2 regions of the Geodermatophilus sp. CPCC 205761 genome follow, and region 1 is predicted to be linked to the other one. Evidence: predicted binding sites of a transcription regulator. Region 1 holds the regulator's gene; the other holds the start of a gene.
The links. Region 1 encodes LexA, which represses DNA repair genes until DNA is damaged. Its sites were predicted from a motif close to TCGAACANNTGTTCGA; they were not measured.
Positions count from the first base shown of each region.

Region 2: a site for LexA is predicted at 4,352-4,367, ahead of ruvC (crossover junction endodeoxyribonuclease RuvC). Genes of this name have one in related genera too.

Region 1 covers NZ_JALPKQ010000021.1:22,566-32,042, reverse strand. The annotation lists gene MY526_RS14355 (hypothetical protein) at 1-619, opposite strand, end outside; gene MY526_RS14350 (LysM peptidoglycan-binding domain-containing protein) at 741-1,100, opposite strand; gene lexA (transcriptional repressor LexA) at 1,638-2,321, shown strand; gene MY526_RS14340 (hypothetical protein) at 2,457-3,365, opposite strand; gene MY526_RS14335 (phosphatase PAP2 family protein) at 3,472-4,224, opposite strand; gene hflX (GTPase HflX) at 4,291-5,763, opposite strand; gene MY526_RS14325 (hypothetical protein) at 5,914-6,159, shown strand; gene dapF (diaminopimelate epimerase) at 6,174-7,043, opposite strand; gene miaA (tRNA (adenosine(37)-N6)-dimethylallyltransferase MiaA) at 7,040-7,963, opposite strand; gene MY526_RS14310 (hypothetical protein) at 7,960-8,700, opposite strand; gene MY526_RS14305 (DUF349 domain-containing protein) at 8,741-9,477, shown strand, end outside.
Region 2 covers NZ_JALPKQ010000035.1:51,141-60,617, forward strand. The annotation lists gene pdxS (pyridoxal 5'-phosphate synthase lyase subunit PdxS) at 1-552, shown strand, start outside; gene MY526_RS19355 (heparan-alpha-glucosaminide N-acetyltransferase domain-containing protein) at 605-1,729, shown strand; gene pdxT (pyridoxal 5'-phosphate synthase glutaminase subunit PdxT) at 1,839-2,495, shown strand; gene MY526_RS19365 (YebC/PmpR family DNA-binding transcriptional regulator) at 2,498-3,250, shown strand; gene MY526_RS19370 (L,D-transpeptidase family protein) at 3,335-4,267, shown strand; gene ruvC (crossover junction endodeoxyribonuclease RuvC) at 4,386-4,952, shown strand; gene ruvA (Holliday junction branch migration protein RuvA) at 4,949-5,590, shown strand; gene ruvB (Holliday junction branch migration DNA helicase RuvB) at 5,607-6,734, shown strand; gene yajC (preprotein translocase subunit YajC) at 6,897-7,250, shown strand; gene secD (protein translocase subunit SecD) at 7,264-8,910, shown strand; partial or broken gene secF (protein translocase subunit SecF) at 8,907-9,477, shown strand, end outside.

The sequences.
Region 1 (9,477 bases):
CCGGCCGCGGGAGCCGGGGACGGGACACCCGGTCGGTCAACCGCATCGGCCGGGTCAGGCAGTCGGCGTCCGGCCGCGGCCGGGGCGCGACGGCGGCCGGAGAGGCGACGTCGTCGTCGGCGGCGCGGTGACGACCGGCCGGCGACGGCGCCCGGTGGCGGCCGGCGAGCAGGCCGCCCCGGATCGCGGGGAACTCGGCCGTGACGTCACCGCCGTGACGCCGACGGGGGGCGCCGGGCTCCACCGCGGGGAACTCGGGCGAGGTCAGCACGTCGGCCACGAGTTGCCTGCGGGCCGCTGCTGCGTCGACGGTGACCATGGGCGTCGCTCCGAGCGGCAGCCTCAGCAGAGTCGTCGCCGGAGCGGGGTCCGCAGTTGCCGGCTCGGCACCGGCAGCCCCGGGCAGCTCCGGCTCGGGCAGCCGCAGGTCACCCAGGTCGACCCAGCTCGCGCGCTCACGGCCGGCCACGACCGCACGCACCGACACCTCGCAGGCGCCACGCTGGTCGTGTCGCCACCCCAGGATCGCGCCGGGCCACCACGCGCCGTCCGAGTACACCTCGACATCCGGGGAGTGCTGGGTGAAGGCGGCCGAGCGCGGCTCCGAGGTGACTGACACCCGTCGACCGTAAGTCGCCGGACCGCCACTCACGGTTAGCAACTCGGTACGGACAGTTGACGAACATGGGAACCCGGCCTTGTGGCCAGTCGCCGGGTCGACGTGTCGCCGTGTCGACGACTCAGGGAAGCCGCAGCGCCTGACCGGGGACGACGACGGCGCGGTCGAGGTCGTTGAGCGCCTCGATCGCGTCGACGACGGCGCGGACGTCCTGCTCCGGCCCGGCGACCTCCGCCGCGATCGACCACACGGTGTCCCCCGCCTGGACGACGACCGTGCTCTCACCCACCAGCTGGAGGTCGCCGGGACCGCCGGTCACCAGCGGCCCCAGCCAGGAGCCCAGGGCCACCCCCACGCCGAGCGCCAGGACCGCGGACAGCCGGCGCGCTCGCCGGGTCAGCCGCAGCCCCGACGTGGCCCGGCGCCCCGGCCGGCCACACCCGCCGCGCACGGTGCGGTCCACGGCCGCCCCGGCCGTCACGGGCCGCGCGGGCCCTGCTCCCGACCGCGCGCCCGGCACACCCGGACGCGCACCGCGCGCCGCCCCCGGACGGGCCGGACCGGTCGGCACGGGCGGTCGGGCGGCGCCGACGCGCGCCTCACCCGACCGTGTCACCGCAGGACGCGGAGCGTGCTCGCGGGGTGGCCCGTCCGCCGCCGGGACCACCCGGAGACGGGGCCGCCAGGGCACCTGGACCGCGTCGTCGAACTCCAACACCGCCTGCTGCACCTGTGCCACGACCACTCCTCCCGAGGGAACTGCCGGACCATCGAACGCTTGTTCGATTCGAACGTCTGTGCGATGTCTACCGGATGGGTCCGACGAAAGCCACAGCGCTCCACCCGCACTTCGAACATGTGTTTGATCCAGCGCGTCCGGCGCGCTACGGTCCATCCCGACGGACGAGACGCGCTGCGCACAGCAGCCGGCGAGGAGGCGACGGTGGCGGAGAAGAGCGGGACGTCAGGGAATCGCCGGGGGGCGGCTGGCGCGCCGGCGACCACCGAGACGGCATCCGTGCGCACCTTCCCCGACCGGGGCGAGGCCGGGGACGGACTCACCCAGCGTCAGCGACGGGTGCTCGAGGTCATCCGCGACTCCATCGAGCGGCGTGGCTACCCCCCGTCGGTGCGCGAGATCGGCGAGGCGGTCGGGCTGTCCTCCGCCTCCTCGGTGGCGCACCAGCTGACGGTGCTGCAGAAGAAGGGCTGGTTGCGCCGCGACCCGAACCGGCCCCGGGCGCTCGACGTCCGGCTGCCCGGTGACACCGCGAGCGAGACGGTGCAGCCGGCCCCCCTCCCGGCCGTCGCCGGCGAGCAGGTCCCGGCCCCCACGTACGTGCCGCTGGTCGGCCGGATCGCCGCCGGTGGTCCCGTGCTGGCCGAGCAGGCCGTGGAGGACGTCTTCCCGCTGCCCCGCGAGCTGGTCGGCGAGGGCACCCTGTTCATGCTCAAGGTCGCCGGCGACTCGATGGTGGAGGCGGCGATCTGCGACGGCGACTGGGTGGTCGTGCGCCAGCAGCCCAACGCCGAGAACGGCGAGATCGTCGCCGCGATGCTCGACGGCGAGGCGACGGTGAAGACCTACAAGCGGCGGGACGGCCATGTGTGGCTGATGCCGCACAACCCGGCGTACGAGCCCATCCCGGGCGACGAGGCGACGATCCTGGGCCGGGTCGTCACGGTGCTGCGCCGGGTCTGACGCGGCGCCGGCGCGCCCGTGCCGCCGCCGGAGGCACGGGCGAGGACCGCCGGCCTCGTCGGGCACCGGCGGCACGGGCGAGGACCGCCGCCCGTGCAGGTCACCGGCGGGACGAGGGAGGCCCGCAGCCGCGGGTCAGTCGCGGCGGCGCAGCCTCCCGCCGATCCAGACCACTGCCGCCGCGATCACGGCGGCGACCACCCCGGCGGCGATCGGCGACACGCCTCCGCCGACGAGTCCCTCCGAAGCGGCTGCCTCGTCGCCGGCCGGTGCCGGGCTGGGGGGCTCGGCCAACGGCACGACGGTGATGTCGCTCGGCAGGCCCTCGCTGGCCACCACCACGCCGCTGCCGTCGGCCGTGAAGCTGATCGCCTCCCCCTGCGGGGACTCGGGCAGTGCGATCCGGGTCGGCTCGGCAGCGAGCGCACCCGCGACGTCGGACCCGGACAGCGGCCAGACGTAGGCGTCGGTGTAGGTCCGCAGGGCCAGGAGGCGCCCGTCCGCCGAGACCGCGCCACCGGTGACCATCAGCTGCCCGGCCCTCCCGACCGGGCCGCCGGGCGTGCCGGTCACGGTGAACTCCACCCCGGCGACCTCGGTCAGCCCGACGACGCCCGACCCGACCAGCGCGGCCACGGGCCGGAACACCTTGCTGGCACCGAGGACCTCCTTGGACACGAGGAAGGGAGTGCCGTCCGGCGCGAGGAGCAGCGCCTCGACGTCCCGGGCTCCGTCGGGAAAGGCGAGCCGGTAGACCGCCGAGCCGCCGTCGGGCCGGAGCGCCAGCAGCGCCACCGTGTCGCGGACTCCGTTGTTGTCACCGGTGTCGGCCAGCCAGACGGTGCCGTCGGCGGCGACGGCGAGGTCCTCGGGGTCGTAGGGATCGATCGGCGCGGACTGCACGGTGAGCACCTGGCAGTTCCCGTCGAGCTCGTAGACGTCGACCTGGTCGCCGCCGTCGTTCATCGCCAGCATGCGGTCCCCGACGACGACCAGCCCCGAGACCTCCGGCAGCCGCGGATCGGTGATCTGGCAGCGGGTCACTGGGCCGGCAGGGGCCTCCGTCGACGCCGACGCGGGCAGGCCGGCACCGAGGACGACTGCCCCCGCCAGCGTGATCGCCGCGACTGGACGTCGCCCTCGGACGCCGCTACGCGGTCGGTCGGCCGGCTCGGGCACGAACCCAGCGTGACAGCACGACTGCATCCAGTGCGTGAACCACGCCCAACAGCAGGATGCCGACGGAGGCGCCGACGACGGCGTCGGTGACCCAGTGGAAGTCGAGGGAGACCATCGCCACGCCGGTCGCCACCGGGCCGACGATGCTCAGCAGCCGGAACGACCGCTGGACCGGGGGGACGAGACGGAACTCCACCGCCTGCCAGCGCGCGACGCCCCACATGAGCACGGCGTTGGCCACGTGCCCGGAGGGATAGGAGGCGCCGTCCCGGTAGAAGAACGACCCGGGGTAGGCCGGGGCGGTGCGGCCGGTCCCGTACTTGAAGCCGTAGACGACGACGGTGAGCAGCGCGAGCGCCACCATCACCCGGAGCAGGGGCACCACGCTGCGGCGTCGCCAGACCAGGTGCCCGACGAGCCCGGCGAGCACGATGAGGATGAACCCGCGACCGCCGAGCTGGGTCACCGCCCAGACCGGCCAGTAGGCGGCCGAGTCCTTGAGGTCCCAGGCGCTGACCGCCTCGGACACCCGCAGGTCCATCCGCTCCAGCGTGCCGCGGCTGAGCAGGTCGACGGTGGTGCCGACCGTGACCAGCAGGGCGACCACGAGCAGCCACCACGACGGACGACCACTGGAGACGACCCGCTCGTGACGGACGGGCACGACGGCGTCGTCCGGCGGCACCTGCTCGCCCGGACGCCGCCGCACCGCGCCGCTGGTCACCGCCTCACGGTACCGGCCGGGGCGTCGGTGCAGCCCCGGCCGGACCGGCCCCGCGGCCGGTACCGGTCAGGCAACCGGCGCGCTGAACTGCTCCAACGCCGCGGCGAGCCCGCCGTCGACACGCGCCGTGAGCCGCGTCCCTTCGGCCTCGTGGGCCTCGTTCAGCACCTCGCCGTCGCGGTGCACCCGGGCGACCAGGTCGCCCCGGTCGTAGGGGACGAGGACGTCGACGTCCACGTCCGGGTGCGGCAGCCGTCCGGCGACGATCTCCTGCAGCCGCTCGATCCCCTCACCGGTGCGGGCCGACACCCACACCGCGCCGGGCAGCGCCCGGCGCAGCGTGAGGACGTCGTCCTCGGTCATGGCGTCGACCTTGTTGACGACGATGAGCTCGGGCACCGCGGCCGCGTCGATCTCCCGGAGGACGATGCGGACGGCGTCGATCTGACCCAGCGGGTCGGGGTCGGAGCCGTCGACCACGTGCAGCAGCAGGTCGGCGGCGGCCACCTCCTCCAGCGTCGACCGGAAGGCGTCGACCAGCTGGTGCGGCAGGTGGCGGACGAAGCCGACGGTGTCGGTGAGCGTGTACTCGCGACCGTCCGGGGACTGCGCGCGGCGCACCGTCGGGTCGAGGGTGGCGAACAGGGCGTTCTCCACCAGCACGCCCGCGCCGGTCAGCCGGTTGAGCAGGCTGGACTTGCCCGCGTTGGTGTACCCGGCGATGGCCACGCTCGGGACGGCGTTGCGCCCGCGACTGGCCCGCTGGGTGGCGCGCGCGGTGGCCATGCCGGCGATCTCCCGGCGCAGCTTGCTGACCCGCGCGCGGATCCGCCGCCGGTCGGTCTCGATCTTGGTCTCACCGGGACCGCGGGTACCGATGCCGCCACCGCCGGCGACGCGGCCACCGGCCTGACGGGACAGCGACTCACCCCAGCCGCGCAGCCGCGGCAGCATGTACTGCATCTGGGCGAGCTCGACCTGCGCCTTGCCCTCCCGGCTGCTCGCGTGCTGGGCGAAGATGTCCAGGATCAGCGCGGTCCGGTCGACCACCTTGACCTTGAGGATCTTCTCCAGCTGGTTGAGCTGGCCCGGCGTGAGCTCGCCGTCGCAGATCACCGTGTCGGCGCCGGTGGCCGCGACGATGTCGCGGATCTCGGCCGCCTTGCCCGATCCCACGTACGTGCCGGCGTCCGGCTTGTCGCGCCGCTGGCTGACCGCCTCGAGCACCTCCGAGCCGGCGGTCTCGGCCAGCGCGGCGAGCTCGGCGAGGGACCGGTCGGCGTCGGCCTGCGTCCCCTCGGTCCACACCCCGACCAGCACCACGCGCTCCAGGCGCAGCTGGCGGTACTCGACCTCGGTGACGTCGGCGAGCTCGGTGGACAGGCCGGCCACGCGACGGAGTGCGCCGCGCGCCTCGAGCTCGTAGGAGCCCGTGGTGTCGTCGGCCTCGTCCCACTGGCCGGCCGGCGCGGGGCGGGTCTCGTCGGGGGCCCGGTCCGCCGCCTCGTCGAACGCGGCGTCGTTCTGTGCTGTCGTCATCGTCTCCAGCGTTGCACGCCCCGCGAGAGGGGGCATCTGAGTTGTCATCGCCCGGTACAACACCGTGGTCCCCCGGGTCCATCCCGGTCAGGCGTGCCCGTGCGACAGCCGGGTAGGGGCGGACGACGACCGATCGCGAGGAGGCCACAGATGAGCGAGTCCGGCAGCAGCAGCCTGGGCGCGAACGAGGAGATCGACGACCCGGGCCGCGACCCGAAGGGGCTCAACCCGCCGCGCAACCCGCTGTCCGGCGGCCTGGGCAGTACGACCGGCGGGCCGGACCAGGACAGCGGCCGCGGCGAGCCCGAGGGCAGTCCGGGGACCGTCGGCGAGTCGATGGTGCCGGAGTCGCCGGAGGAGTCGGCGAACACCACGAACGGCGGCGCGCGGGACTGACCCTCGCCCCCGGGTCAGCTGCCGAGCCACTCCGGGGTGAGCTCGCCGGCGGCCACGACGACCGCCGGACCGGTGAGGACCGTCGTCCGCTCGTCCACGCGCACGGTGAGCCGGCCACCCGGGACGTCGACGACCACCGTCCCGCTGGCCGCGCCGGCGTCCTCGAGGGCGGCCCAGGCGGCGGCGCAGGCGCCGGTGCCGCAGGACCGCGTCTCCCCCACGCCGCGCTCGGACACCCGCAGCCGGATGTGCGCACCCGGGTCGAGCACGTTCACGAACTCGACGTTCACGCCGTCGGGGAACAGCTCCGCGTCCACGGACGGCGCCGTGGCGAGGTCGAGGCCGGCGACGTCGACGCCGGTCAGGCAGGCCAGGTGCGGGTTGCCCATGGAGACCGCGCGACCGGGGAACGCCGTCCCGCCCAGGGTGGCCTCACCGGTGCCGAAGGGCCGGGCCGGACCCATGTCGACCCAGTAGCCGCCGTCCGGCGCGGCGCCGACCCGGCGCGGCCCCCCGCGGGTGCCGATCCAGACGCCGTCGGCACAGGCGGCCCGGTCGAGCAGCCCCTCGGTGACGAGCACGTGCAGGAACAGCCGGATGCCGTTGCCGCACATCTCGGCGTGCGAGCCGTCGGCGTTGCGGTGGTCCATGAACCACTCGCAGTGGGCGAGCCCCTCCCCCAGGACGGCGGCGGCGTCGGGCACGTGCCTGCTGCGGACGACGCGGAGCACCCCGTCGCCGCCCAGCCCGGCACGCCGCTCGCACAGCCGTCGCACCATCGCCGCGTCCAGCCGGTCCTCGGGCCAGGACCGGCCGTCGGCGTCGGGCAGGACGACGAAGTCGTTCTCCGTGCCGTGGCCGACGAGGACCCGATCCGCGCTCACCGGACGATCGTAGGCGCGGGAATCAGCCCGGCCGCCGCGTCCACCAGGTCCGGCCGGGCGGCGTCGAGCCACGTCGTGGCGGCGTCGCGGCGGAACCAGGAGCGCTGCCGGCGGACGAACCGCCGGGTGGCCGTCACCGTGCGCTCCCGCGCCTCGTCCGCGGCCAGGTCGCCGTCCAGCTGGGCGAGCACCTGCGCGTAGCCGAGCGCCCGGGACGCGGTGGGGCCCTCCCGCAGCCCGTCGGCGGCCAGGGCGGCCACCTCCGCGACGAAGCCGGCCGCCCACATGCGCTGGACCCGCACCGCGACCCGCTCGTCGAGCTCGGCCGGGTCCCGGTCCAGCCCCACCACCACCGCGGGGTAGTGCGGGCGCGGCTCGGGCAGCGTCGCGCGGAACGGGCCGCCGGTGACCTCCACGACCTCGAGGGCCCGCACGATCCGCCGTCCGTTGCTGGGCAGCACCGCCGCGGCCGCGACCGGGTCGACGGCGGCCAGCCGGGCGTGCAGCTCGCCCGGCCCGACCTCGGCGAGCTCCGCCTCCAGCCGGGCCCGGACCGCGGGGTCGGTGCCGGGGAAGTCCAGCTCGTCGAGGACGGCGCGCACGTACAGCCCCGAGCCGCCGACGAGCAGCGGGACGAGGCCGGCCGCCCGCAGCCGGTCGATCTCGGTCCGCGCGAGCCGCCGGTACTCGGCCACCGACGCCGCCTCGCGCACGTGCCAGAGGTCGAGCAGGTGGTGCGGCACGCCGCCCCGCTCCTCGGGCGACGGCTTGGCGGTGCCGATGTCCATGCCGCGGTAGAGCTGCATCGAGTCGGCGTTGACCACCTCGCCGCCCAGCCGCTGCGCCAGGGCGACGCCCAGCGCGGTCTTGCCGGTGGCGGTGGGACCGACCAGGGCGACCACCGGAGGCGACGACCTCATGGGGCCAGCCAGTCGGCCACGAGGTAGCCGACACCGAAGGGCGCCTCGTCGGCGTGCAGCCGGGCGACGACCCGCCGGCCGCACAGCGCCGCCCCGACCGCCCGCCAGGTCGGCACGCCCGCGGCCAAGAGCCGCTCACCCTCCGCGGCGTCGAGCCCGGCCAGGGCTGCTGCATCCCCCGCCGCCAGCGCCGCGGCGACCGCGGCGTCGAACGGCGCCGCGGCCTCGTCCAGGTAGCCGGGGGCCTTGAGGGTGCGCCGCGCCGAGCCGTCACCGACGGCCAGCACCCCGACCGGTCCCGGGAGGGCGGTCAGCGCGCCGGCCAGGTCGCCGGGGACGACGCCGAGCCGGGCGCCGGTGTGCCCCGCCCGGTCCAGCAGCCAGGCCCCGACGGTGAGCGCGAGCGGGGTGCGCCGCCCGCCGGGCCGGACGGGGCCGCAGAACGGGACGTCGAGGTCGACCCCGAAGCCGCGCAGGTCGCCGCCGTCGCCGTCGCCGTACCACCCGGAGCCGCCCTCGCCCACGACGACGACCACGTCCGGGCCGACGCCGAGCATCGCGCCGACCGCCTCGGCGCAGGCGGCCCGCAGCGCCGCGGTGTCGGCCGCAGCCCGCCCCGCCACCTCGGGCAGCAGGAGCGGCGGGCCGGGACAGAAGGCGACCGACACCGGACGACCCGCGTCGGGGGCGGGGCGACTGGCGTGCGGGACGCGGTGGACGGGCGGAACTGGACTCACCGGAGCAGTGTCCCGGATGCGGCGTGGGACACTCCGGGACGTGTCGAGCACGGAGAACGCCGGAACCCCCTGGCAGCAGCAGCCCTCGTCGGAGACGGCAGGGTCCGAGGCGGTCACCCCCGAGGCCGGGACGGCCGCGGCGCCCACCCCCGGCGACGCCGCCCTCGCCGACCCGTCGGCCGACCCGGCTCCGCCCGTTCCCGCGCCGGACGCCGCACCGCAGGACCCCACGGACAGGGTGCGGCCGGAGGCCACCGCCCCCGAGGTCGTCGCCCCGGCAGGACCGACCACCCCGGCAGAGCCCACTGCCCCGGCAGAGCCCACCGCGCCGGCAGAGCTCACCGCGCCGGCCGAGGCCACCGACAGGACCGAGCCCGCCGCCCCGGCAGAGCCCACCGACAGGACCGAGCCCGCCGCCCCGGCAGAGCCCACCGACAGGACCGAGCCCGCCGCCCCGGCAGAGCCCACCGACAGGACCGAGCCCGCCGCCCCGGTCGAGCACAACGTGCCCGCACCGCCCCCGGGCGAGCACGCCGTCCCCACGCCCGCCGAGCCGTCGGTGCCGGCGTCCGACCCGGCCGAGTGGGGCCGGGTCGACGAGGAGGGCACCGTCTACGTCCGCACCGCCGAGGGGGAGCGGGTCGTGGGGTCCTGGCAGGCCGGTGACCCCGCCGCCGGGCTGGCCCACTACGCCCGCCGCTACGACGACCTCGCCACCGAGGTGTCGCTGCTGGAGGCGCGGCTGAAGGCGCACACCGGCAACCCGAGCGAGATCAA
Region 2 (9,477 bases), on a different contig from region 1:
GAGGCGCACCACATCGCCAAGTCGGCGTTCACCGTGCCGTTCGTCTGCGGCGCCACCGACCTGGGCGAGGCGCTGCGCCGGATCGCCGAGGGCGCGGCGATGATCCGCTCCAAGGGCGAGGCCGGCACCGGCAACGTCGTCGAGGCGGTGCGGCACATGCGCGCCATCCGGGCCGGCATCCGGCGGCTGGGCACCCTGGACGAGACCGAGCTGTTCGTCGCCGCCAAGGAGCTGCGGGCCCCGTACGAGCTGGTCGCCGAGGTGGCCCGGCTGGGCAAGCTGCCCGTGGTGCTGTTCACCGCCGGCGGCATCGCCACCCCCGCGGACGCCGCGTTCATGATGCAGTTGGGCGCCGAGGGCGTGTTCGTCGGCTCGGGCATCTTCAAGTCCGGAGACCCGGCGCAGCGCGCGGCCGCCATCGTGCAGGCCACCACGTTCTTCGACGACCCCGGCGTGATCGCCAAGGTCTCCCGCGGGCTGGGCGAGGCCATGGTCGGCATCAACGTCGCCACGCTGCCCGACGAGGAGCGGTTCGCCACCCGCGGCTGGTGACGCCCGCGCCGCTGCGCAGCCGCCTCCCAGGTCGGGGTCCTACCCTGCCCCGGTGACCGTCGAGCGGGAGCGGGTGGCCGAGCGCGCCGGGCCACCACGCGGGCCGTCCGGTCGGGTCGTCGGCCTGGACGTGGCGCGCGGCCTCGCCGTCCTCGGCATGTTCGGCGCCCACCTGGGGACCACCGGGGACCTCGACTGGTCGCCGTCCACCTGGGCGTCGATCGTGGCCGGGCGGTCCTCGATCCTGTTCGCCACGCTGGCGGGGGTCTCGATCGCGCTGCTGTCCGGCGGTGCCACGCCGGTCACCGGTCCGGCGCTCGGCCGCGCCCGCACCCGCATCCTGGTGCGCGCGGCCTGGGTGTTCGCGATCGGCGGCGTGCTCGAGGTCCTGCACACCTTCGTCGCGATCATCCTCGGCGTCTACGCGGTGCTCTTCGTCCTCGCGCTGCCGTTCCTGCGGTGGTCCCCGCCGCGGCTGCTCCTGCTCGCGGGCGTGATCGCCGTCGTCGGCCCGCCGGTGGTGCTGGAGGTCGGCCAGTGGGCGACGGCGCAGCAGGAGGAGCAGTCGGCGTTCGTCTTCCTCATGGTCACCGGCTACTACCCGGCGCTGATCTGGTGGACGTTCGTGCTGGTGGGCCTGGCGGTCGGCCGGATGGACCTGCGGTCGGCCCGGGTGCGCGCCGGCCTCGTCGCCGGCGGGGTGACCGCGGCGGTGCTGGGCTACGGCGGGGGGTGGCTGAGCGCGCAGCAGGTGGCGGCGGGGCAGCGGGTCGGGGCGGGGCAGCGGTTCGGCGGGATGGAGCTGGGCTTCCCGTTCGAGGACCAGTGGGATCCCGCCTGGTTCGCCGGCGCCGAGCCGCACAGCGGCACCCCGTTCGAGTTGGTCGGGTCGGTCGGCGTGGCGGTGGCGGTCATCGGGGTCTGCCTCGTGCTGGCCGACCTGGTGCCGTGGCCGGTCTTCCCCGTGGCGGCGGTCGGCGCGATGGCGCTGTCGGTCTACACCGCCCAGATCGTGGCCATCTGGCTGCTCGACCTCCCCTACCAGGCCGGGTGGGACGTGTGGGTCCGCTTCACCCTCACCGCGCTGGTGCTGGCCACGGTCTGGCGGCTGCAGTTGGGGCGTGGTCCCCTGGAGCGGCTGCTGACCTGGACGTCGACCCGCGCGGCCGGGCCCTGACCGGCTGATCCGCACCGACGGTGTGCGCGGGGGCGCAGTTCCCCGGCCAGGAGTTGCGCCCCGGCGCACACCGTCTGGGTCCCGCGCCGCCCGCCGTAGCCTGGGACCGATGTCCACCGTCCCCGAGCGCCCCGTCGTCGGGGTCCTGGCCCTGCAGGGCGACGTGCGCGAACACCTCGCGGCCCTGCGGGCGCAGGGCGCCGCGCCGGTGACCGTGCGCCGCCCGGAGGAACTGGCCGCCGTCGACGGCCTGGTCCTGCCGGGCGGCGAGTCGACCACGATCGTCAAGCTGGCGACGCGGTTCGGGCTGCTCGAGCCGCTGCGCGCCGCGGTCCGGGACGGCCTGCCGGTGTACGGCTCGTGCGCCGGGATGATCCTGCTCGCCGACCGGGTCCTCGACGCCCCGCCGGACCAGGAGACGATCGGCGGGCTCGACGTGACGGTGCGGCGCAACGCCTTCGGCCGGCAGGTCGACTCCTTCGAGTCCGAGCTCGACATGGCCGGTCTCGGGGGCGGTCCGGTGCGGGCGGTGTTCATCCGCGCGCCCTGGGTGGAGAAGGCCGGGGCCGGGGTCGAGGTCCTCGCCCGCGTGGTCGGGGGACCGGCCGACGGTAGGATCGTCGCCGTCCGCCAGGGGTGCCTGGTGGCCACCAGCTTCCACCCCGAACTGACCGGGGACCGCCGGGTGCACGCGCTGTTCGTCGAGATCGTCCGCGGTCACCTGGCCGAGCAGGCCGGCGCGGGCGCCGGGGACGAGAGGGGTTAGCCGTGAGCGGCCATTCCAAGTGGGCGACGACGAAGCACAAGAAGGCCGGGATCGACGCCAAGCGCGGCAAGCTCTTCGCCAAGCTGATCAAGAACGTCGAGGTCGCGGCGCGCACCGGTGGCGGTGACCCCTCGGGCAACCCCACCCTCTACGACGCCATCCAGAAGGCGAAGAAGAGCTCGGTCCCCAACGACAACATCGACCGCGCGGTCAAGCGCGGCGCCGGCCTCGAGGCCGGCGGGGTCGACTACCAGGGCATCACCTACGAGGGCTACGCCGCCGGCGGGGTCGCCGTGCTCATCGAGTGCCTGACCGACAACAAGAACCGGTCGGCCATGGAGGTCCGCACGGCCATGACCCGCAACGGCGGGTCGATGGCCGACCCCGGGTCGGTCGCCTACCTCTTCTCCCGCAAGGGCGTCGTCGTGGTGCCGAAGGCCGACGGCGTCGACGAGGACTCCGTGCTCATGGCCGTCCTGGACGCCGGCGCCGAGGAGGTCCGCGACCAGGGCGACTCCTTCGAGGTCGTCTCCGAGCCCACCGACCTGATCGCCGTCCGCACGGCGCTGCAGGACGCCGGCATCGACTACGACTCGGCCGAGGCCGGCTTCGTGCCCAGCGTCACCGTCGAGCTCGACGAGGAGGCGGCGGGCAAGGTCTTCCGGCTCATCGACGCCCTCGAGGACTGCGACGACGTGCAGAACGTGTACGCGAACTACGACGTCTCGGACGAGGTGCTGGAGAAGGTCGGCTGACGCTCCGGCACCTCCGTTCCCGTCCGTCACAGACGCACCGCGGGATGAACCGCCGGGACGGCGGCGGGGCCTAGCGTCCGACGGGTGACGGGGGAGTGGGGACGCCGCACGCGCCGCGCCGGCCTGCTCCTGGCACTGGTCGCCGTCCTGATGGGGATCGGTGAGCCGCGGGTCGCCCGGGCGCCGGCTGCCGCCGCCACGCCGGTCGGGACGGTGGCGTCCGTGGCGGCCCTGACCGCCGTGTCGACGTCCGCCGCCGAGCCGGTGGGGCACCGGCCGGGCGTGGGCGTGCTGCCGCGACCGGTCCCGCCCGCCGCCGCGACCGCGGCGACGACGCCGGTCCCGGTGGCCGGTCCCGTGCCGGGATCGGGGCCGGAGCCGGAGCCGGCCGCCGGCCCGGCGCAGCCCGAGCCCGCAGCCGCGCCGGTGACGCTCCCGCTCGGCGTCGACCCCGGGGGCTCGACCCAGGTGGTCACCGTGGTCGCGCCGTCGTCCGGGTCGACCACCGCCCAGCTCACCGCCTGGGAGCTCGGGCCCGCCGGGTGGACGGCGGTGCTCGGGCCGGTCCGTGCCCGGCTCGGCTCGGCCGGCGTCGGCGCGGCCAGCGAGAGCTCGACCCGCACCCCGGCCGGCACCCATCCGCTCACCGAGGCCTTCGGCCGCGCGGCCGACCCGGGCAGCGGGCTGCCCTACCGCGTCGTCGACGACCAGGACTGGTGGGTCTCCGACGTGGCCAGCCCGCTCTACAACCAGCACACCCGCTGCGCGGCGGGCACCTGCCCCTTCGACGAGTCGGTCTCGGAGAACCTGCTGGCGGCGGGGGCGGTGTACGACTCCGCGGTGGTCATCGACTACAACCGGGGTGGCCGGCCCGGCGCCGGCTCGGCGTTCTTCCTGCACGTGACGAACGGGGCACCGACGGCCGGCTGCGTGGCGATCGACCGGGGCAGCCTGCGCACCCTGCTGCAGTGGCTCGACGCGGGGGCCTCGCCGCTGATCGCCATCGGGGTCGGTTGACCGAGGACCTGGGGGCGGTGCCCCCGACGAGGCCGACGGCGTGTTGCGTTCGGACCCCCCGATCGGGGACCGTTACCGTGGCAGTCGAACACCAGTTCGGCGGCGGGAGGATCTGACCATGCGGGTGCTCGGGATCGACCCGGGCCTCACCCGGTGCGGGTGGGGTGTGGTCGACGGGCGACCGGGGTCGCGGCCGGTCGCCGTCGGCGTCGGCGTCGTCCGCACCGCCGCCGAGCTCGACCTGGAGCTGCGGCTGCTGGAGCTGCACACTGCCGTCACCGCCCTGCTGCGGGAGCACCGGCCCGACGTCGTGGCGATCGAGCGGGTGTTCACGCAGAACAACAAGGGCACGGCCACGGGCACCGCGCAGGCGGCCGGAGTCGCGGCGCTGGCCGCGGCCCAGGCCGACCGCCCGGTCGCGTGGCACACGCCGAGCGAGGTCAAGGCCGCCATCTCCGGCAGCGGCCGTGCCGACAAGGAGCAGGTCACCCTCATGGTCACCCGGGTGCTGGGGCTCGCGTCCCCACCGAAGCCCGCCGACGCCGCCGACGCGCTCGCCCTGGCGATCTGCCACGTCTGGCGCGGCCCGGCCCAGCAGCGACTGCGCGTCGCCGCACTGGCGGGGGGCATCGGCGCGCCGGTGCGCTCCACCACCCTGCCGCGCTGGACGGGGGTGTCCCGGTGATCGCCAGCGTGAGCGGCCGGGTGGCGGCGGTGTCGCCCGACGGTGCGGTGGTCGAGGTCGGCGGCATCGGCCTGTCGGTGCAGTGCACGCCCGGCACGATCGCCCGGCTCCAGGTGGGGGAGGGCGCCCGGCTCTCGACCAGCCTGGTCGTCCGGGAGGACTCGCTCACCCTCTACGGCTTCGCCGACGACGACGAGCGCCAGCTGTTCGAGCTGCTGCAGACGGCCAACGGTGTCGGGCCGCGGCTGGCGCAGGCGGTGCTGGCGATCCACCCGCCGCGGGAGGTGCGTCGCGCGGTGTCGATGGCCGACGTCAAGTCGCTCATGCAGGTGCCCGGCATCGGCAAGAAGGGCGCCGAGCGGCTCATCCTCGAGCTGCGCGACCGGCTGGGCGTGACCACCTCCGACACCCAGCTCGACGGTGCCGCCGCGCCGGCCGGCCTGCCGTCGGTCACCCCGGTGGCGCCGTGGCGCGACCAGCTGTCCGCCGCGCTCGTCGGGCTGGGCTGGACCGGCAAGGAGGCCGACACCGCCGTCGCCGAGCTGTCCCCGGTCGCCGACGAGCAGCTGGCGACGACGGGCGCGGTCCAGGTCGCCGTCCTGCTGCGCCAGGCGCTGCGGATGCTGGGCCGGCCGTGAGCGAACGGGTGATGTCGTGAGCTCCCCGTTCGACCGGTCGCTGCCGGCCACCGAGGCGGGACCGGGCCGGTGGCCGGACGACGCCGTCGACGCGGGGGCCGGTGACGAGGAGCGGGTCGTCGAGTCGGCGCTGCGGCCGCACTCGCTGGCCGACTTCATCGGTCAGCCGAAGGTGGCCCGGCAGCTCGACCTCGTGCTCGAGGGCGCCAAGCGCCGCGGCCGGCCGCCGGACCACGTCCTGCTGTCCGGGCCGCCCGGCCTGGGCAAGACCAGCCTCGCGCTGATCATCGGCTCGGAGCTCGGGACGGCGGTGAAGATCACCAGCGGCCCGGCGATCGAGCGCTCCGGCGACCTGGCCGCGATGCTCTCCAACCTCGGTCCCGGCGACGTGCTGTTCATCGACGAGATCCACCGCATCGCCCGCCCGGCCGAGGAACTCCTCTACATGGCGATGGAGGACTTCCGGGTCGACGTCGTCGTCGGCAAGGGCCCCGGCGCCACCGCCATCCCGCTGGAGCTCAACCCGTTCACCCTCGTCGGCGCGACCACCCGGGCCGGCCTGCTCACCGGCCCGCTGCGCGACCGGTTCGGCTTCGTCGGCCAGATGGAGTTCTACGAGCCGGCCGAGCTGCAGCTGGTGCTGGCCCGCAGCGCCGCCCTCCTGGGCGTCGAGCTCACCGAGGAGGGCTCGGTCGAGATCGCGAGTCGCTCCCGCGGCACCCCGCGGATCGCCAACCGGCTGCTGCGCCGGGTGCGCGACTACGCCGAGGTGCGTGCCGACGGCCGCGTCACCCGCGAGGTCGCGGTGGCGGCGCTGGCCCTCTACGACGTCGACCACCTCGGGCTGGACCGGCTGGACCGCGCCGTGCTCGAAGCGCTGGTCATGCGCTTCGGCGGCGGGCCGGTCGGCGTCGCGACCCTCGCCGTCGCGGTGGGGGAGGAGCCGCACACCGTCGAGGAGGTGTGCGAGCCGTTCCTGGTGCGGGCCGGGCTGCTGGCCCGCACGCCCCGCGGGCGGGTCGCCACCGAGGCCGCCTGGCGCCACCTCGGGCAGCCGGTGCCGCGGGGCGGCGTGCCCCTCGGGAGGGTCACAGCGGACCCACCGGCCCCGGGATCGTCGTCAGAGACGCTGTTCGACGCATAGACTGCGGAGCGCTGGCGCGCAACCCGTCCGGCCGCGGCCGCGCGCGTCCCGCCCGGTCGCCACGCCCGGATGCCCCTGCCCGCCGCAACCGACGCACCCGAGCGGTCCCGTCCCGGACCGCACCCACCGCGGCGCCGCCCGCGGTAGAGAGGCACATCAGTCGTGGAGCAGTACTTCCCGCTCGTCCTCCTGGCCCTGGCCTTCGTCCTGCTCATCGTGCTGCCCGCACGGCAGCGCAAGCGGGTGCAGGCCCAAGCCCAGGCGATGCAGGAGTCGCTGTCGCCGGGCACCCCGGTCATGACGACCGCCGGGCTGCACGGGACCGTCGTGCGCCTGGGTGAGGACACCGTCGACCTGGAGATCGCCCCGGGCGTCGTCGTCACCTTCGCCCGGCGGGCCGTCCTCGAGGTGCGCACGCCCGCGGTCGCCGGCCCCGCCGCCGACTCCGGCCCGGCGGTCCCGGGCGACGGCGCCAACGGCCCGGCCGACGGCGGCCCGGCCGACCGCGCCCGCTGACCCGGAGCGTCCTGTGGCCCAACGCCAACTCCCCGCGCGCCAGTACTTCGGCGCGTTCCTGCTGATCGTCGCGGTCCTGTACGGCCTGGTCTTCCTCACCGGCGACACGCGGACGCCCCAGCTCGGTCTCGACCTGCGCGGCGGGACCACGGTGACGCTCGCCGCCCGCACCCCGGACGGCCAGGCACCCGACCCGGAGGACCTCGAGCTCGCCCGCCAGATCATCGAGCAGCGGGTCAACGGTCTCGGCGTGGCCGAGGCCGAGGTGGTCACCGAGGGCGACTCGAACATCGTCATCTCCGTCCCCGGGGACGACGGCGAGCAGGCGCGCGAGCTGGGCCAGACGGCGCAGCTGCGCTTCCGTCCGGTGCTGGCCGGTCCCGAGCCGGCGGCCCAGGCCGAGGACGGCGCGGAGTCCACCGACGGCGCCGAGCCCACGGACCCGGCCGCGCCGACCGACACGGCCGCACCCACGGACTCCGCGGCCCCCACGGACCCGGCCACGCCGACCGACCCCGCAGCGCCCTCCGACGGCGCCATCGCCGATCCGGCGCTGGACCCGGACGCCCCCGCGGTGACCCTGGAGCAGGCGCAGCAGGCATACCTGACGCTGACCTGCGGCGGGGAGAGCACCGGGGCGGTCGACCGGCCGGAGGACCACGTCGCGGTCTGCTCGGAGGACGGCGAGTCCAAGTACGTCCTCGGCCCGGCCATCCTCGAGGGCACCGACATCGTCGATGCCAGCGCCGGCACCCAGCAGACCACCGGCGAGTGGGTGGTCCTGCTCGACTTCAACGCCGACGGCCGGGAGATCTGGGCCCAGTACACCGCCGACAACGTCGGCAAGAACGTCGCCTTCACCCTCGACGGCCGGGTGGTCTCCGCGCCCACCATCCAGGGCGCCATCAACGGCCAGACGACGATCACCGGCCAGTTCGACCAGGCGAGTGCCGAGCAGCTGGCCAACCAGCTGCGCTACGGAGCGCTGCCGCTGACCTTCACCCAGGCGACCGCGCAGTCCATCTCCACCGAGCTCGGCGAGGAGCAGCTGGAGGCCGGCCTCATCGCGGGGGCGATCGGCATCGCGCTGGTGTTCCTGTACTCGCTGCTCTACTACCGCCTGCTCGGGCTGGTCATGATCGCCAGCCTGCTGCTGTCGGCGGTCGTGGTCTACGGCGTCCTGGTGGTGCTGGGCCGGGAGATCGGCTTCACGCTGAGCCTCGCCGGCATCGCCGGGTTCATCGTCTCCCTCGGCATCACCGCCGACTCGTTCGTCGTCTACTTCGAGCGACTCAAGGACGAGGTCCGCGAGGGCCGGACGCTGCGCTCGGCCGTGCCGCGGGCCTGGGTCCGTGCCCGGCGCACCATCCTCTCGGCCGACGCGGTCAGCTTCCTCGCCGCGGCGATCCTCTACTGGCTGGCCATCGGTGACGTGAAGGGCTTCGCCTTCACCCTCGGCATGTCCACGGTGCTCGACCTGGTCGTGGTCTTCCTCTTCACGCACCCGCTGATGGAGGTCCTGTCGCGGTTCCGGTCCTTCGGCAGCAGCCGGTTCTCCGGGCTCGGCCGCGTGGAGCACACCCGCCGGCCGGCGCGCGCCCGGTCGGCCGCCGACCGACAGCTCGTCGGCGCCGGCAGCACGAACAGGAGCGAGTCATGACCCGCGGCGACGCGACCACGCCCGAGGACGAGCGCGCCACGTCCGTCGACGAGGAGGACCTGGCCGACGCCGGCTTGCCGCAGGAGGGTGCGCCGCCCGCGGCCGCGCCGGCCCGGCGACGTGGCCTCTCCGGACTGGGACACCGGCTCTACAACGGCGAGGCCGGCCTGGACGTGGTCGGCAGGAGCCGGCTGATCTACAAGATCACCGCCGTCGTCGTGCTGCTCTGCCTGCTCTCGATCGTGTTCCGCGGCTTCAACTTCGGCATCGACTTCGCCGGGGGCAACAGCTTCCGGCTGCCGGGGACCGAGCAGCAGCTCGGCGAGATCCGCGAGGCCGCCGAGGACGCCGGCGCCGACGTCGCCAGCGCCCAGATCGTCGGCGGCAACACCGTGCTGGTCCGCACCGGCGCGCTCGACAACGAGGCCGAGCGCGCGGTCGTCGACGCGGTCGCGGACGCCGCCGGCATCCAGGCGAACGAGGTCAGCCCCGAGTCGGTGAGCGCCGAGTGGGGCGACGACATCACCGACCAGGCGATCTTCGCGCTGCTCGTCTTCCTCTTCGCCG